Labilibaculum sp. DW002: one gene and its partner. The protein of the gene in region 2 interacts with the protein of the main gene of each other region in a pairwise test. Links are inferred from orthologs where the notes say so. Each region holds a gene or a part of one and is shown on either strand. Other genes may lie near its edges. The genes, in order: L3049_RS17685 and L3049_RS04600.

Region 1 (8,693 bases), on a different replicon or contig from region 2:
TTAAAAAGGAAAAGTTCGATTACGTATATGATGCACACAGTAATATTCGATCTATCGTTCTAAAAACAGTACTTGTTCCGCGATGGAAACGTTGGTTCGGCATCGGACCCAAATTTACCATGCGAAGCAAGGATCGTATCAAGCGAATTTTGTTGTTTAAATTGAGAATTGATCGTTTCCCAATGCCTTTTAAAGGAATGCTTTCTTTTCGTAAACCTCTCGATAAATGGGGCTTAAGCGATTATTCTAAAGTGAATACCAATTGGTATTTCCCAGAGGATTTGAAAGTGAAAATGGATGCAACTGTGTTCTCTAATTTAAAGGGAGATCAGTCTAAATTAATAACATTAGTGCCTTCTGCGGCTTGGATCATGAAACGTTGGCCTGTTTCACATTGGCAGAAGTTGGTAAGTTTACTTCCTGATTACAATTTTATGATATTGGCAGGTCCAGATGATGTTTTCTGCAAGGAAATTGAAAATGAAGCACCAGATAGAATCTTAAACTTGGCTGGAAAAACGAACCTACTGGAATCCTGTTATCTTACGCAAAAATCTAATTTGGTGATTTCAGGTGATACCGGATTTTTACATGCTGCCGATAAATTTAATGTAAAAGGATTGTCTTTAATGGGACCAACAGCCTTTGGCTTTACAACAGGTGAGCACATTACAACTTTAGAACTTGATATGAAATGTCGCCCTTGCACCAAGGATGGATCAGGGAAATGTTCGCAAGCTATTTATCAACAATGTATGGTTGATATTACGCCGGAATGGGTTGCTAAAGAGGTAATTCAAAGAATGTCTTAAGTCTTTAACTGATATTTAACAATCTTTATTTGAATCAATTCAAAATAAAAATATATATTTGTATCGCACGCGACATTAATTGCGTATTTATTGAATATCAACAAAGACTAATAGTAAAATAAGAAGATGAAAAAAATTGCCTTAGTACTGTTTTTAGCAGCAGGATTGTTTTCAAATCAAGCAATTGCACAAAAAGAAAAAAAGAAAGAATGTAAAAAGGAGTGTTGTTCTAAAAAGAAATGCTCTGCGGATAATATTTACAGCTACAAAATGAACTCTTTAAACGGAGAAGAACTTTCATTGGATGCATATAAAGGTAAAGTGGTACTTGTTGTGAACACTGCCAGTAAATGTGGGTTGACTCCTCAGTATGAAGGATTGGAAGCTATATATAAAAAGTATAAAGATCAGGGGTTTGTGATTTTAGGAATGCCATGTAATCAGTTTTTGGAGCAGGAGCCAGGTTCTTCTTCTGAAATTGCAGAGTTTTGTCAGAAAAATTATGGCGTTAGCTTCCCGATGTTTGAAAAAATTGAGGTGAGAGGTGAAAATGCACATCCTTTATATAAGATGATGACGTCGGAGAAACCTTTTAAGGGCTTTGATGATTCTGCTTCGGGGCAAAAATTCAAATCTTTTTTAAGTGGCAAATTTCCGGAAATTTACAATGGAGATGGTGTTAAATGGAATTTCACAAAATTCATTGTTGGTAGAGATGGTAAAGTAATTGAGCGTATTGAACCGAACATTGTTCCAGAGGACTTTGAAGAAGAAATCAAGAAATTGTTATAATTTTTTAATTTAAAAATATAAAATGAAAGGGCTCCTAGTTGGAGCCCTTTTTTTCATTTAAGCTAGTAGTTTTAGGCTTAAAGGGTCGATTTTTAGGTGAATTTCTTTTCCAAAATAGATCGGTTCTCCATCTATATGTCCTTGATCTGATTGTTGAACAATTGTTATTTCATTGGTAATGATTTCACTAAACAAAGAGGAAGTATTTATTCCTTTCGTAAATACTTTCCAGCCTAATACAGGAATCTGAAACCATTTTGGTTTTTTTAGTAGCGAAATGTTTATTTTTCCATCATCAACTTTTGCCGAAGGAGCAATGTAGGCGTTGTTTCCAAATTGAGATGAATTGGCAAAACAAAGCATCATTCCATTTTCTATTGTTTCGATCTCTTTATTTTTTAATACAAATGATTGGTTAGAGAAAATTCGGAAGCACTTTAAAATAGCTTTAGCATAGCTTGCTAATCCTCTGGATTTCATTTTTGCAAATTCGTGAGCAATTAAAGCGTCAAAACCAATACCAGCCACATTTATAAAACGATAATCATTTGCTCTTATCGTATCTATTTTGTTAATAGTAGCTTTGTTTATGCATTGAATTGCCCTTTTTGTATTCATTGGAATGCCAAGGTGTCGTGCTAAGCCATTACCCGAGCCACAAGGAATTATTCCCATAGCAACATCGCTAAATGTTAATGCATTAGCTATTTCATTAATGGTTCCATCTCCTCCAATTGCAATTACGACATCAAAATCATTTGTAACAGCAAGCTTTGCTAATTCGGTGCCATGTCCTGCGTAGCCTGTCTTTTCTACTTGAAGATGAAATCGCTCATGGTCGAGATATTTTTTTAAAAGGCATTCAATATTTTTTTGTTTACCCGTTCCCGAAATGGGGTTAACTATTGCAAGGGTTTTTAATGCTGTTATCATTCTTTTAAATTAGGAGTAAAATTTGCAGGGCTTTAGTGTTTTGATTATCGATGCATTAAATTAATCCAAAAAATTATATCCTTTGTGATGAAATAGATAACTTGCTGTTTGGTAGTAGCTTATTGCTTCTTCTAATTCCTGTTGATCAACATTATCCACTTTTTGTTTGTTATCAATTACTTGATAAGATTCGACTTGCTTGGTAGGAATTTGAACAGTCAATTTTCCACCTTTTAGCAAACCAATCTTCTGATAGGTGCCCAGTAAGGCACGATTAGGTGCTTCGAAAAGTATATCTTTCCCAAAGAATTTAGAAGTGTAATCCATATTTAGTAAGCCCATAATTGTAGGAGCAAAATCGATCTGTGAGGCTACAGTATTATTCTCTGAAGCAGGAACAATAGCAGGTGCATATACAATTAAAGGAATATGATATTTTTTAACGGGTAAGGATGTTTTTCCTGCGCTTGATGCGCAATGATCGCCAACAATAACAAAAATGGTGTTTTTAAACCAGGGCTTGTTTTTAGCTTCTCGTAAAAATTTGGCAATAGCATAATCAGTGTATTTTACAGCGCCTTTTCTTCCTGAATGTGAAGGAATATCAATTTTTCCCTCAGGGTAGGTATAAGGGCGGTGATTGGAAGTTGTCATGATAAAGTTATGAAAAGGTTTCCCGGTTTTGTACGCACTATCTGCTACCTGAGAGGCTTTCGCAAATAAATCTTCATCGCATACACCCCAGGCATTTTCAAATGTAATTTCATTATCGCTAAAAGCTTTTTTGTCGACTATATTGTAACCACTGTTGCCGAAAAAGTAGTTCATATTATCAAAATAACCATTGCCGGCATAAATGAAATTGCTTTCATAGCCTTTCGAATTTAAAACATGACCAAGTGTAAACATATTTTCATTGTTTGGACGTTTAACAATGGAGTAACCCGGAGTTGGTGGTAATGATAAGGTTAAAGCTTCCATACCACGTACTGTGCGGGTTCCTGTTGCATAAAAATTGGTGAAGAATAAGGATTGCTGAGCTATAGTATCCAGATTAGGTGTGATGTTATATTGCCCTCCAAATTTAGTGAAAAATGAACCACTTAGACTTTCTACAGTAATCATCATTACATTGTAATTTTTGTCTTCACCCTCATAAGTAATATCTCTTCTCACATCAAATATGTCATCGCTAATAAATTCGCTATTCGAAGTTTTAATTAGTTTTCGAAGATTTGTGAAAGCTTCCTTATCGTCTATACTCTGATAAAAAGCTTTGTAGTCTAGCTCATTGTTCCTAAATGCTGAGAAAACCTGATAAATACCATTGTGAGCTAATTCGTTAGAGTAGGTATTATCTTGTATTTCCGCAGAACTTTTATCGATAGAGTAAAAAGCTAAAAGAGGAATTAGCCATAAGACTAAGCTTGTTGCTAAACGAGAAGTGAATCGTGATTTGGAATTAATAGTTTTATCGAAATACTTTTTAACGAGAACAAAAATTCCTGCAGATAATAATAGCATGCCAATAATGATAATGGGCATAGGATAGGATTCACGAATATTGGCAATAACTTCATGAGTATATACCAAATAATCCACAGCTATAAAATTATAACGAACCGAGAATTCTTCCCAAAAGAACCATTCGCCAATGCCCGAAAAGACAAGAATACCAATGCTAATAATAAAAAAAACATAAGATATCCATCTGTGAATATTTGTATTGAAAATTTGATCTGGAACAACAAGCAAATACAGAACAAATGGAATGATGAAATAGGAAATAGTTATTAAATCGTAGAACAAACCAAAGCAGTAAATTTGAAGCAATCGAACAAGATTTAAATCAACATTTTGAATGTCAGTAAGAAGTAGAATGGTTCTAACCAAAAAAGAAAGTGCGAGGAAAATAAAACTAAATATTACAAGACCTCCATAACGACTTTGTAGGATGCTTTTGAATTTCATATTATTGAATTGTTGACTTTGATAAATGACTCAAAGAAAGAGGTGAGTTCTAACAAAAATCTAACAATTCGCCCCTTATTGACTTGTAACCTGTAGAAAATTTTGAAGAATAAAAAAAGGTCCATAAATGGACCTTAAGAAAATGGATTTTTAAAAAATAAATATAGGATTGATGAACTATAAATCTCTTTGTTTGTATTCTTCGATATTATAAATCTAAATTTTAGCTGATATTACTGCTGACTCTTTATTTTTGAACCAGTTAATAAATATATCTATTCCCTCTTCAAAAGGTACTTTTGGACTGTAGCCAATCAAATCTCTGGCTTTGGAGATATCGGCATATGTTTGCTCAACATCACCAGCTTGCATTGGTAATTGATTAATGATCGGAGTAACAGCACAATTTTTTGCAATTACCTCAATCATCGTACTCAGCTGAATAGGATAACTATTACCAAGGTTAATGGTGTTAAATACCGAATGATTTGCAAACAAGTATTCACAAGTTTTTACAATTCCATCAACGGTATCATCTACAAACGTATAATCTCGAGCTGTTGAACCGTCTCCAAACATTGGAATCGGTTCGTTGTTATGAATGAGTTTTACAAATTTATTAATAGCCAAATCGGGGCGTTGACGAGGACCAAAAACAGTAAAAAATCTCATGTTAATGATATCCAGATCGTAGAGGTAGTGATAACTATGATTTAAAATTTCACAAGATTTTTTTGAAAAGGCATAAGGGGAAATTACATTGTCTACATTTTGATCTTCGGTAAAGGGTACGATAGGGTTGTTGCCATATACTGATGAGGAAGAGGCGAATGCAAGTTTCTTGATTCCTTTTTTCTGCATAAAATCAAGAATATTTCTAGTCGCACTAATGTTGCTATCAATATAGCTTTGCGGATTTTGAATGGAAGGACGAACACCAGCCTTACCAGCCAAATGTGCAATAAGAGAAATCTCTTCTTGTATCATATTTAAACTACCATTTTGGCAAAGGTCTAATTGGTAGAATTTAAAAGCCTTATTTCTTTTGAATCCCTCCATATTTTCCATTTTTAAGTCAATGGAATAGAAAGGGTCAAAATTGTCAACACCAATAACCTTATATCCTAAACTTAATAATGTTTCGCTGAGGTGAGAACCAATAAAACCAGCACATCCAGTTACAAGAACTGTTTTCGCTTCTACTTGTTTGCTAACGATACCCATAGTTTCTAGTATTGCTTGATTCTAATATGTTATTTATTTGATGATATGATAGAAGTGGAAGATTTAGCTTCACTATTGTTTAAAGGAGTAATTAAGCTGACATATTTTTTAAAATGTTCTTTGTTTCTTCTTTTTCCGGCTCTTTGTTTGTTGTTATCAAAATGATCGATAATCGTAAGATTCATTTGATTTTTTTGAGCTTCGGAGAATAAATCATTGGGATCCTCAGATGACATAACAACAAAAGGTTTATTTTCTGGGAAAGCAGGATTCATTTTTGAATCCCATGCAGTAATGTCTTTACCAATTTCATATACCAACTCAATTCGAAATGCTTTTTCCCCAATGCTGTAGTAATTGAGACTATTTATTTTGGCGTTATTGCTTACTTCAGATATACTTTTGAATTTTGGGTTTTTATTTAAAACACCTCCAGTGTGTGGTATAATAAATACAAGAACAACCAACATTAATGTGGTCATTCCAATCAGCATTCCTCTTATGTTCTTATTAATCCAACAAACAATTAGAATTACAAAAATGAGTTCTGCAAAAATCGAGAAAAGTGCAAAAGTTTGAATTGACATCAATTTTTGTTGGTGGAACATTAGAAATACAACAATTGGTAAAGCGAAGGCAACAATAGCTATCAACCAAATGTTGATTCCAAAGAGAATTCGATCAATTTTTTTTGAATTATTTTCTTTGAAAACCAGATACAGATGATGAAAAAATTGTCCTGCTAATATTGCACTTGGAATCAGTACTGGTAATAAGTAGCGATCTTTTTTTTCGGGAATTAGCGACAGTAGAATTACGGATGATACCGTCCATATTAAAGCAAATTTATATTCCTTTATTGCCTTAAAATTCTTTAGAGCATAAGGAACTAGTAGGCTAGTGAAAATTGCCATAGTCCAAATTCCCGATTGAATTGGAAAGTTCCAATAATAGAAAAATGGCCGTACATGTCGATTCATCCATGAACCAGATTCTAATTTTGCTACAGCTGCTGCTTCAGGAGCATAAGCAATAGCAATATAAATTGGCCACCAAAAACTGACTATAATGAAAATGATTACGGAAAGAAGTAATGGCTGCCATTTTTGCAAAATAATTTTGCCTCCATAAATCCAGGAATAGGCAATTACAAAGGGAATAAGCATTGCAAAAAAGGCAACGGGCCCTTTGCTTAAGAAGGATAAACCAAGCAATAATCCTATTGCAATAAACAAAATGTAGGATTTAGAATCCCTAGTCCATGCCTTATGAAAAAGCCATATTGCACCCAACATAAAGCTATGACAATAGATATCCCAAGTTCCCGTACGACTCATGTATAGAACATAGAAGCTGGTAGTAAGTATTAAGCTATTAATTAGTGCTTTATTTTTATCTCCATTTAAACTTATGGTAAATCGATACATGAAAAGTACCATCAGAGAACCCATTATTCCAGCAGGAAATCGAAGTAAGCTTAATTTCTCCATCCCAAACCACATGCCAAATAATGCTGTAATCCAAGTTGGTAGAGGAGGTTTGGCTAATCGTAATTCTCCGTTCATTGTTGGAACCAACCAATTTCCTTTCTCTATCATTTCACGAGCGGTAACAAAATTTCTTGCTTCCATGATATTCACAAAAAACTCGCTATTGAAGAGGAAAAATGAGATGTAGCATGCAATTATAAGTATTATTGCATGACTGTATCGGTTATTATCTAAAATTGAATCCAAGTTCATTTTTATTAATTTTCAGTGTTTAGTTGAAGTCTTTTTTTTCTGATAAGCACGATGTTTCGGGCATATACTAGCACCCCAAATCCTTGCCCAATAAACAAAACGGGGTCGGTACGATAAATTGCATAGGATAAGATCATACATGATCCAACGATGCTTATAATCCAAAATCCTAATGGAAGGCAAGATTCTCCTTTACGTTCGGAGTAAATCCATTGGTAAATGAATCGGAATGTGAAGGTAACTTGTCCTGCAACTCCCCATATTAGAAGAGGAAGAGGAACATTTTCATTGTGAAAGAATTGTTGATAATGTACATCCCAATTACGAAGTATACTAATAAAGGCTATAATAGGGGTTGATAGCGCGATTATCCTCGTTATAAGAGGAAGTTTACTCCATTGATTTTGCAATTGCAGATTTCTTATATAGATTGTATAAGCAATAATTTGCCCAATAATAATGGCAAAATCATTACGTAATAAGCCATAAATAAACAACAGCCAAGATGCAAGAATGCTCAATTGCCAAAAGATAGCAGGCGAAAGGGAATCGCCAGCTTTTTCTGACTTAATCCATTGTGCAATTAATCGTGCAGAAAATAGTGCTTGCGCTAAAAAACCAATAATATAGATGTAATAATTTTCCATCATCCTTGATTGATAATTTCGTAATTGATGTAACGTTTTTTCATCCATCGATAAGCAAAACAATCTTTAAAAGGACCAATCATTCGATTAAACAAATGATATTTGGCTTCACCAGCAATTCGTGGAAAATGTTGAACGGGAACTTGTTTTATTTTACCATCCTGTAGCATAATTAACGCAGGGATAAATCGGTGCATTCCTGTGAAAAATGGGATTTTTTTGGCGTAATCAGTTTTCATGATTTTAAGCGGACAACCAGTATCTTCAGCAGTATCTTTTGTCATGTATCTGCGAAAGCCGTTGGCAATTTTAGAACTCATGTTTTTTACAAAACTGTCCTTTCTGTTTTGTCGAACACCTGTCACTAAGGCGTAGTCGTGACGATATTCCATTAACAAATCGAAATCGAAAGGAGTGGTTTGCAAATCGGAATCGATATAACCAACAAATTCGGTATTTGCATAGTCGATTCCAGCTTTTAAGGCTGCACTCAAACCCATGTTATTGCTTAATTGTAGGTAGCTGTATTTGTTGGAGCTTTTACAAATACTTTCGATGAACATCTGGCTATT
Region 2 (8,781 bases):
CCAAATTTAGCTTACTTTTCAAAAAAGGCTAAGCTAAAAGAAATGGTTGATCATATTTACAACAGAACCAATTTAATTGTTCGAAAAGATCGTCCACACATGTTTGTTAAAGAGTTAGATCTTTATGTAAGTTATCTTAAGGAACAGATTGATGAGTTGAAAGATCCTGTAAAGAAACAAATCAGATCACTGGAGAAATTTAAAACAAATCTTCTTAATGGTGTTGACTATTACAAAGGCTTATCGAATAATTTAACAGACAAGTTTAAAGATGCAAAAAAACAGGTCAGTAACGATCTGGATAAATTAGAAAATGAAATTAGGGGATTGTTAATCTCGACAGATAAATAAAACCTCATTTAAAAAGCCAATCGTACATCGATTGGCTTTTTTTTTGTGAATTACTGCATATCAGAAACTTACCCAACCACCCCTCCAACTTGGCGTAAATCACCCATTCACTTTTGAGTATTTCCAACTTGCATTTTGGGTAAATACAATGAAACCCTAAACCAATATTTCATGCATTTTTGTAGTGTGAAAGGGATATCACAAGAAAGTTTCAAAACTTTTATTGTGAATTGTGGCGAGAAAAGTAGAATGTGCTTCTACTTCGAGAGTACTTCAGATCCTAACTTTGTTTAGGTTAAGGTTAGAATTGTGGGTTAGGGTTTGAAGTATTTCTTATTTAAATTAGAATAATTGGGTTATTCCATATTGTTAGTTTTTGCTTTAAAACTGTAAAAAAGTCTTCACCAACTTTTTTACAGTTTTTTTTATACAAGAAGAGCTGGTTTCAAAATTGAAACCAGCTCTTTTTATGCGTAGATCATTTTTTAATTTTCTTCGGCTTCCGCCATCTTTTTTATACCAGCAATTTTTTCAAGCATATCTGTCGTTACTGATTTTGGACGCTCCAGAGGATACCCAAGAGCTCTGTCCCAAATAATATTAGCACAGATACCTATTGATCGACCAATACCAAATAACACGGTATAGAAATCATAATCTTTCACGCCATAGTGCCATTGAATAACACCTGATTGTGCATCGACATTAGGCCATGGATTCTTCGCTTTACCATGTTTCTGTAAAATTGGAGGTACAACCTTATAAAGCAAGTCAGCATATTTAAAAATTGGATCATCGGGAAGATGTTTCTGACTAAACTCGCGCTGTAATTTATAACGGGGGTCGGTTTTACGCAATACTGCGTGACCAAAACCAGGAATTACCTGACCAGAGTTCAAAGTATTCCAAACAAATTGCTCCATCTCTTCTGTTGATGGTAATTTATTGTCCATTTTATTCATTACCTCTTGTAACCAACGAAGAACTTCCTGATTAGCCAAACCATGTAAAGGTCCTGCTAAGCCATTAATCATCGCTGAAATAGAAAGATAGATATCAGATAAAGAACTTGCTACTAAGTGACCTGTATGCGCACTAACATTACCACTCTCATGATCAGAATGAATAATAAAATGCAAACGTGACACATCATCATATGGCTTCTCTATTCCCATCATTTGAGCAAAATTAGCTCCCATATCAAGGTTAGGATCTGATAAAATACGTTCACCTTTACGATATAGCTTATTATAAATATAGGCTGCAATCTCAGGCAACTTAGCCAATAGATTCAAGGCATCTTCATAAGTTGCTTCCCAATAATCTTTCTTGCTTAAGCCTGCTTGATATTGGCGATTAAAAACAGATTCTCTATTTAAGGTTAGAATAGCTGTTGAAAAAATTGCCATTGGATGACTTGATGTCGGGAACGAATCGATTACATCATAAACAAAGCGCGGAACAATGCGTCGCTTTGAAAACTCATCTACAACTTGCTGAACTTCTTCCTGATTCGGAAAATCTCCGGTAAGGAGTAAGTAAAACAATCCCTCAACGTAAGGCATGTCCCCTCCTTTTGGCTTTGGTAATCCTTCAATTACTTCTTCCAATGTATAACCTCTATAACGAATTCCTTCTTCAGGGTCAAGGTATGAAATATCAGTAACGAGAGATTTAATACCTCTCATACCACCAATTACTTGGGCTATAGTAACCTGATCAACAACGACATCCCCGTATTCTTTCAATAATTTTTTTGTCCGGGGTCTTTGTTTATCAATTTTCTCGGATAAGGTTTGCTTCAGTGTTTTTTTCATATGGTCTAAACTTTAGGTTTGGAAACCAACCGGGGAGATTGGTTTCGCATTAGCATTAGTTTGTTGTTTATTTTGCATTTTGTTTTCTTATCAGATTTAAAGCACTCCCCGCCTTAAACCAGTCAATTTGAACCTTGTTATAAGAATGATTTGCTACAATCGAATCTTTTGATCCATCTTCATGCGTAACAACTAATTCTAAAGGTACACCAGGAGTAAAATTTGTTAATCCGTTAACATCTACCTTATCTTTCTCTTGAATTTTATCGTAATCAGCTTTATCAGCAAAGGTTAAACCAAGCACACCTTGTTTCTTCAAATTCGTCTCGTGAATACGAGCAAATGAACGAACTAAAACAACTTTAATTCCTAAATGACGAGGTTCCATTGCTGCATGCTCTCTCGATGAACCTTCTCCATAATTTTCATCTCCCACAACAAAACTGGCCTGACCTTTAGCTTTTATTGCACGAGCTGTTGCCGGAACTTCTTCATATTTCTCAGAAATAGGATTAAATATTAAATTGCTTTCGTCATTGAAGTAATTAATTGCACCAATTAGCATATTATTAGAAATATTATCGAGGTGACCACGGAATCTTAACCAAGGTCCGGCCATAGAAATATGATCGGTTGTACACTTTCCTTTGGCTTTAATCAATAAATTAAGCCCCAGATAATCTTCACCATCCCACTCTTTAAATGGTGCTAACAATTGTAATCGATCAGACATCTTACTCACCTCTACCTTCACACCACTCCCGTCAGCCTGAGGAGCCAAATAACCAGCATCTACCACGTCAAAACCATGCGGAGGCAGTTCATAGCCTTTAGGCTCATCTAACTTCACCTCTACACCATCTTCATTAATTAATGTATCAGTCATTGGGTTAAAAGTAAGATCACCAGCAATAGCCATCGCTGTTACCAATTCAGGCGAAGCAACAAACCCATGTGTATTCGGGTTACCATCATTTCGCTTGGCAAAATTTCTATTAAAAGATGTAATAATTGAATTCTTACGTGTTGGATCTTCAGTATGACGATTCCATTGACCAATACATGGTCCACAAGCATTTGACATGATGACACCACCAATATTTTCAAACTCACTAAGAATACCATCGCGCTCAGTTGTATAACGAACCATTTCAGATCCTGGTGTTACAATAAATTCAGCTTTTACCTTCAGGTTCTTATCTCTTGCCTGTTTAGCTAATGATGCTGCTCTCGACAAATCTTCGTAAGATGAATTTGTACAAGAGCCAATTAAACCAACCTCTAGTTCTTGTGGGTAATCATTCGTCTTTACCGCTTTGGCAAATTCAGAAAGCGGATGAGCTAAATCTGGTGTAAATGGTCCATTAATAAACGGCTCCAATTCAGACAGATTGATTTCAATCAGTTCGTCGTAATATTTCTCCGGGTTTAAAGCAATCTCTTCGTCTGCTCGCAAATGTGGCATAATATCGTCAGCCAAGTCTGCTATTTGCTCACGCCCCGTATGACGCAGGTAAGTACTCATATTCTTGTCGTAAGCAAAAATGGAAGTTGTTGCTCCAATTTCAGCCCCCATATTACAAATGGTAGCTTTACCTGTACATGATAAGGCATCAGCTCCTTCACCAAAATATTCTACAATAGCACCTGTTCCACCTTTTACAGTTAAAATACCAGCAACTTTCAAAATCACATCCTTAGACGATGCCCAACCACTTAGTTTGCCGGTTAATTTTACACCAATTAGTTTTGGCATTTTTAGCTCCCAAGCCATTCCTGCCATCACATCAACAGCATCGGCACCACCAACACCAATGGCTACCATACCTAATCCACCAGCATTTACCGTGTGCGAATCTGTTCCAATCATCATCCCACCAGGGAATGCGTAATTTTCTAAAACAACTTGATGAATAATTCCAGCACCCGGCTTCCAAAAACCAATTCCATATTTATCAGATACCGATTGCAAAAAATTGTAAACTTCATTGTTTTGTAATAAAGCTTCTTTTAAATCTTCATCCGCTCCTACCGATGCTTGAATCAAATGGTCGCAATGTACAGTTGAAGGAACAGCAACCTTTGATTTACCAGCATTCATAAACTGAAGCAAAGCCATTTGTGCGGTAGCATCCTGCATAGCAACACGATCCGGAGCAAAATTAACGTAATCTTCAGCTCTCTTAAATTTATCTCCCTTTTCCTCTGCGGATAAATGAGAGTATAAAATTTTCTCGCTTAATGTTAATGGTTTGCCAAGAGTCTTTCTTGCTTTATTTACCTTTTCAGGCATTTGTTCGTAAACAGATTTTATCAAATTAAAATCAAATAGCATAGTTTAATGAATTTTTGATTTATATATATTTCCAATGGTTAATAGTTCTAAATTTAATTTAAGCACAAAAGAAAGAAATGTTTTAAGAGTTAGCGATCTTTTAATGCGTTTTATGTAAGCGACAAGTTGCAAGCTTACTGACTGTACTACAACATCTTAGAATAATTGAAGCTCTATAAGTAGCTGTTAAGTACGATTAAATTTAAATATCTAAATATAACAAAAACTTGCTATATTAAAAAGCCGAAACTAAAAATCTTTATAAGCTTTCAGACTCAACCAAAAAGAGCAGATTCTACCCTACAACTATAAATTTCCCCCTTAAAAAAATAGACTTATCAGATACCTGAAAATTGGAAGGTATTAACTTCCCTTATTTCCAAATTCAACAACTTGAAGATCTTTAATCTCTTTTGCATCAATCGTAAATTTTATTATGGTTTGAACTTTATGAAAACCATTAATTCCTGATGCTCCAGGATTGATATGTAAAAGATTTAATTCTTTATCGAAAATCACCTTTAATATATGCGAATGACCTGAAATAAATAATTGCGGAGGATTGTCAAAAATTTCCGGTTTTACATTACGGTCATAATTTTTTGGATAACCTCCGATGTGTGTGATCCAAACATCAACCTCTTCGCAACGGAAACGCTGATGCTTTGGGTAATCAATGCGAACCTTATGGTCGTCTATATTTCCATAAACAGCTCTTAGAGGAGCTATTTCGGATAATTTATCAGCGATTTCAATTCCTCCAATATCTCCAGCATGCCATATTTCATCGCATTCTTTTAAATGCTTTACCACTACTGGATCGAGCCATGCATGAGTATCAGAAAGTAATCCTATTCGCTTCATATAATTATCCTATTCGCAATTTTGTTTCGTAAATCTACTAAAAGAAATTCAAAGAATTAAGCAAACGTTAGCACTGTACCTGCCGTGAATTTGGTTGCAGAACTCTAATGTGATACAATTGAACTTTAAAAACAGAGCCTTATTTAATCCTTATAATAGGAAGCAAAATCAGTAAAAATGATTACTTTTGCATGCTTTTATTTTAAAGAAAATACGATCGATGGGATTTAAAGACGAAATAAATAGAAGACGTACCTTTGGTATCATCTCTCATCCCGATGCAGGTAAAACCACACTAACCGAAAAACTTTTGTTATTTGGTGGAGCTATTCACGTGGCTGGTGCTGTTAAATCGAACAAGATTAAGAAAACTGCAACTTCCGATTTTATGGAAATTGAGCGTCAGAGAGGTATTTCTGTTGCAACTTCGGTAATGGGATTCGAGTACAAAGGACATAAAATTAACATTCTTGATACACCTGGTCACCAGGATTTCGCTGAGGATACATTTCGTACTTTAACAGCTTGTGATTCGGTTATTATTGTGATTGATGTGGCAAAAGGAGTTGAGGCACAAACCAGAAAATTGATGAAGGTTTGTCGTATGAGAAAAACGCCTGTAATTGTATTCATTAATAAAATGGACCGATCGGGTAAGGATGCTTTTGATCTGCTTGATGAAATTGAGGAAGAATTACAATTAAATGTCAATCCTTTGAGTTGGCCTATAAATATGGGGCCTGATTTCAAAGGGGTTTACAATATCTACCATAAAAACTTGAGTCTCTTTACACCTGCAACTCAAACCGTTCAGGAAACCATTGAATTCGACGATGTTTCTAGTCCTGAGCTGGAAAATCATATTGGTGATGATGCTGAAGTGCTTCGTGAAGAGTTAGATTTAGTATCGGGAGTTTACCCTGAATTTAGCGTTGAAGATTATCTAAATGCTGAAATTGCGCCTGTATTCTTTGGTTCTGCACTGAATAACTTTGGTGTTCAGGAATTGCTTGATGTTTTTATTAAGATTGCTCCTTCTCCACTGCCATGTCAGACGGTTGAAAGAGTTATTGCACCAACAGAAGAGAAGTTTTCTGGTTTCGTCTTTAAGATTCATGCCAATATGGACCCTAAGCATCGCGATAGAATTGCTTTCGTGAAAATTGTATCGGGTACTTTTAAGAGAAATACACCTTACCTGCACGTACGCAATGGTAAAAAAGTGAAGTTCTCAAGTCCAACAGCTTTTATGGCTGAAAAGAAATCGATTGTAGAAGAGGCGTTCCCTGGAGACATTATCGGTTTGCACGATACAGGTAACTTTAAGATTGGTGATACTTTAACTGAAGGTGAAAAAATCAATTTCAAGGGGATTCCATCATTCTCTCCTGAGTTGTTTAAATATATCGAGAATGCTGATCCAATGAAATCGAAACAGCTTGCTAAAGGTATTGACCAATTGATGGACGAAGGTGTGGCACAACTCTTCACCTCACAGTTCAATGGTCGTAAAGTAATTGGTACCGTTGGAGCACTTCAATTTGAGGTTATCGAGTACCGTTTGCTACACGAGTATAGCGCATCCTGTCGTTGGGAACACATCAATCTTCACAAGGCTTGTTGGATTAAGTCTAACGACGATGAGGAATTGAAAGAGTTTAAAAAAGCTAAATACCAATATATTGCCAAAGACAAGCAAGGTAGAGATGTTTTCTTAGCTGATTCGGGTTATATGTTGCAAATGGCACAAGCAAATTATAAGAACTTGGAATTCCATTTCACTTCGGAATTTGAAGAATAGAATAACAATTTAAGAACCCTTATTATGGCTTTAGTAGAAGGATTATCCATAACACAAACTATGACTGTAACCAAAAAGGATACAGCAATATATCACGGATCTGGGAAGTTAGAAGTATATGCTACGCCAGCAATGGTTGCCTTTATGGAAAACACAGCAGTTGCTTGTATCGATAAAGACATGGCAAAAGGTACAGATAGCGTAGGAATTCAGATTGACACCAAGCACAACAAAGCTACGAAACTAGGAGCTACCGTTACATGTACTGCCAAATTGGTAAAAGTAGATGGTAAAAAATTAAGTTTCGAAATTGAAGCTTCTGACGAAGGTGGTAACATTGGAAATGCCGTTCATGTTCGATACATTATCGATCCAGTTAAATTTATGAGTAGATTGTAAAATCTATCTTCAAAATACTAAAAAGCCTGCAATTCATTTGAATTTGCAGGCTTTCTTTTTTATCATGTTGTATTAATCCATTAATCGTTTTTCACCATCCAATTTACGAATATCTGTTGCATCTTGGCTCACTTCAATACAGCCTTTATATACATTCTTCTCATCGCGCAAAGCGAAATACTGGATTAGAATGAATCGACCTTTCATTTGGATCCAAAATGATTCACTGTCCTTTTCTTCACTCTTAAATGCCTTAACCAAATCATCAACCACATGAACACTCTCTGGCGGATGACAATTCTGCACGGTTCTTCCAATTATTGCTTTTGAGCGTGGAAAAAAACGTTCTTTTGGATTTGAGAAGAAACAGACTCTATCATTTTCATCAATCATTGTAATGTCAACAGGCAAATGATTCAGCAACATCATCGCTTGTTTCAATGTCATTAAACCAGTTTCAAAATTAAGCAAGTTATCGCCCAATTGCTCCATATCTAATTCTTCTCCAATCATCTTTTCTGTCTTCTTTACTGATTTCTTTTCTGCTTTAACCAACTTTGGAGCTTCTATAAAACTGAAGCCTATTTCCGAACTCTGATCGTTCATTTCATCCCATAAATCCTCTGAAACAGCATTCAATGCAATCGGAAAAAGCAAATACTCCTCTCGAGAAATAATCGCATACATGAAAAAGAACAAATCGCCTAACAAACGATTAATCAGCTTCAAATCGATTAACTCAGATTGCAATTCTGCCACCAATTGTTTTTGAACCTTACGAATATCATCATGAATTGACCACATCACACCTAAACATTTGTATTCGGGATATTGATTTTCGAAGTAAGGAAAAAAGATGTTCTCTTTGCGCTGATAGTGCTTATTCATCTCGTCTAACTCACTAATTTTTTGTTTCAAAAGAGATAATTCGCTAGCCAATTCTTGAGGATCCTCGATACGATTGATGTTCTTCACTAGAGGTTTTATTGCCTTTAATCTAGTATCTAAGGCTGCATTCTCTAGCATCATTATTCCCAGAAAATGATTTTCTTGTACATCAGCTTTGGGATGATTGTGAATTGCTTTGTGAAAAACATTAAGTGCTTTATTGATGCCAACTTTCAAATCTTCCATTGGAACGTTCGCCTCTACCAAACGGTGCACAACCAAAATGATATCATTAGGAGTTAAGTGATCAATTGCCAGTTGATGTT

The links.
Region 1: the proteins of L3049_RS04600 (region 2) and L3049_RS17685 interact in binary tests that used the Escherichia coli proteins (3 or more experiments, as listed by UniProt). The link is inferred for Labilibaculum sp. DW002 from one-to-one orthologs.

What each region holds. Positions count from the first base shown.
Region 1 is NZ_JAKJSC010000006.1:47,564-56,256, reverse strand. Bases 600-3,450 are described here. They hold L3049_RS17685 (diacylglycerol/lipid kinase family protein), read right to left. Parts: upstream 2,538-3,450; coding sequence 1,662-2,537; downstream 600-1,661. Other genes in these bases: L3049_RS17680 (LTA synthase family protein), read right to left, coding at 2,598-3,450; L3049_RS17690 (glutathione peroxidase), read left to right, coding at 939-1,604; L3049_RS17695 (glycosyltransferase family 9 protein), read left to right, coding at 600-812. In the rest of the region: more of L3049_RS17695, read left to right, coding at 1-599; more of L3049_RS17680, read right to left, coding at 3,451-4,508; L3049_RS17675 (GDP-mannose 4,6-dehydratase), read right to left, coding at 4,725-5,732; L3049_RS17670 (ArnT family glycosyltransferase), read right to left, coding at 5,762-7,474; L3049_RS17665 (lipid-A-disaccharide synthase N-terminal domain-containing protein), read right to left, coding at 7,480-8,121; L3049_RS17660 (glycosyltransferase), read right to left, coding at 8,121-8,693. UniProt on the Escherichia coli protein: In vitro phosphorylates phosphatidylglycerol but not diacylglycerol; the in vivo substrate is unknown.
Region 2 is NZ_JAKJSC010000001.1:1,185,289-1,194,069, forward strand. What follows is about bases 3-2,941. They hold L3049_RS04600 (citrate (Si)-synthase), read right to left. Parts: upstream 2,169-2,941; coding sequence 837-2,168; downstream 3-836. Other genes in these bases: L3049_RS04595 (hypothetical protein), read left to right, coding at 3-351; L3049_RS04605 (aconitate hydratase), read right to left, coding at 2,236-2,941. In the rest of the region: more of L3049_RS04595, read left to right, coding at 1-2; more of L3049_RS04605, read right to left, coding at 2,942-4,503; L3049_RS04610 (metallophosphoesterase family protein), read right to left, coding at 4,867-5,367; L3049_RS04615 (peptide chain release factor 3), read left to right, coding at 5,588-7,168; L3049_RS04620 (thioesterase family protein), read left to right, coding at 7,193-7,567; L3049_RS04625 (DUF438 domain-containing protein), read right to left, coding at 7,640-8,781.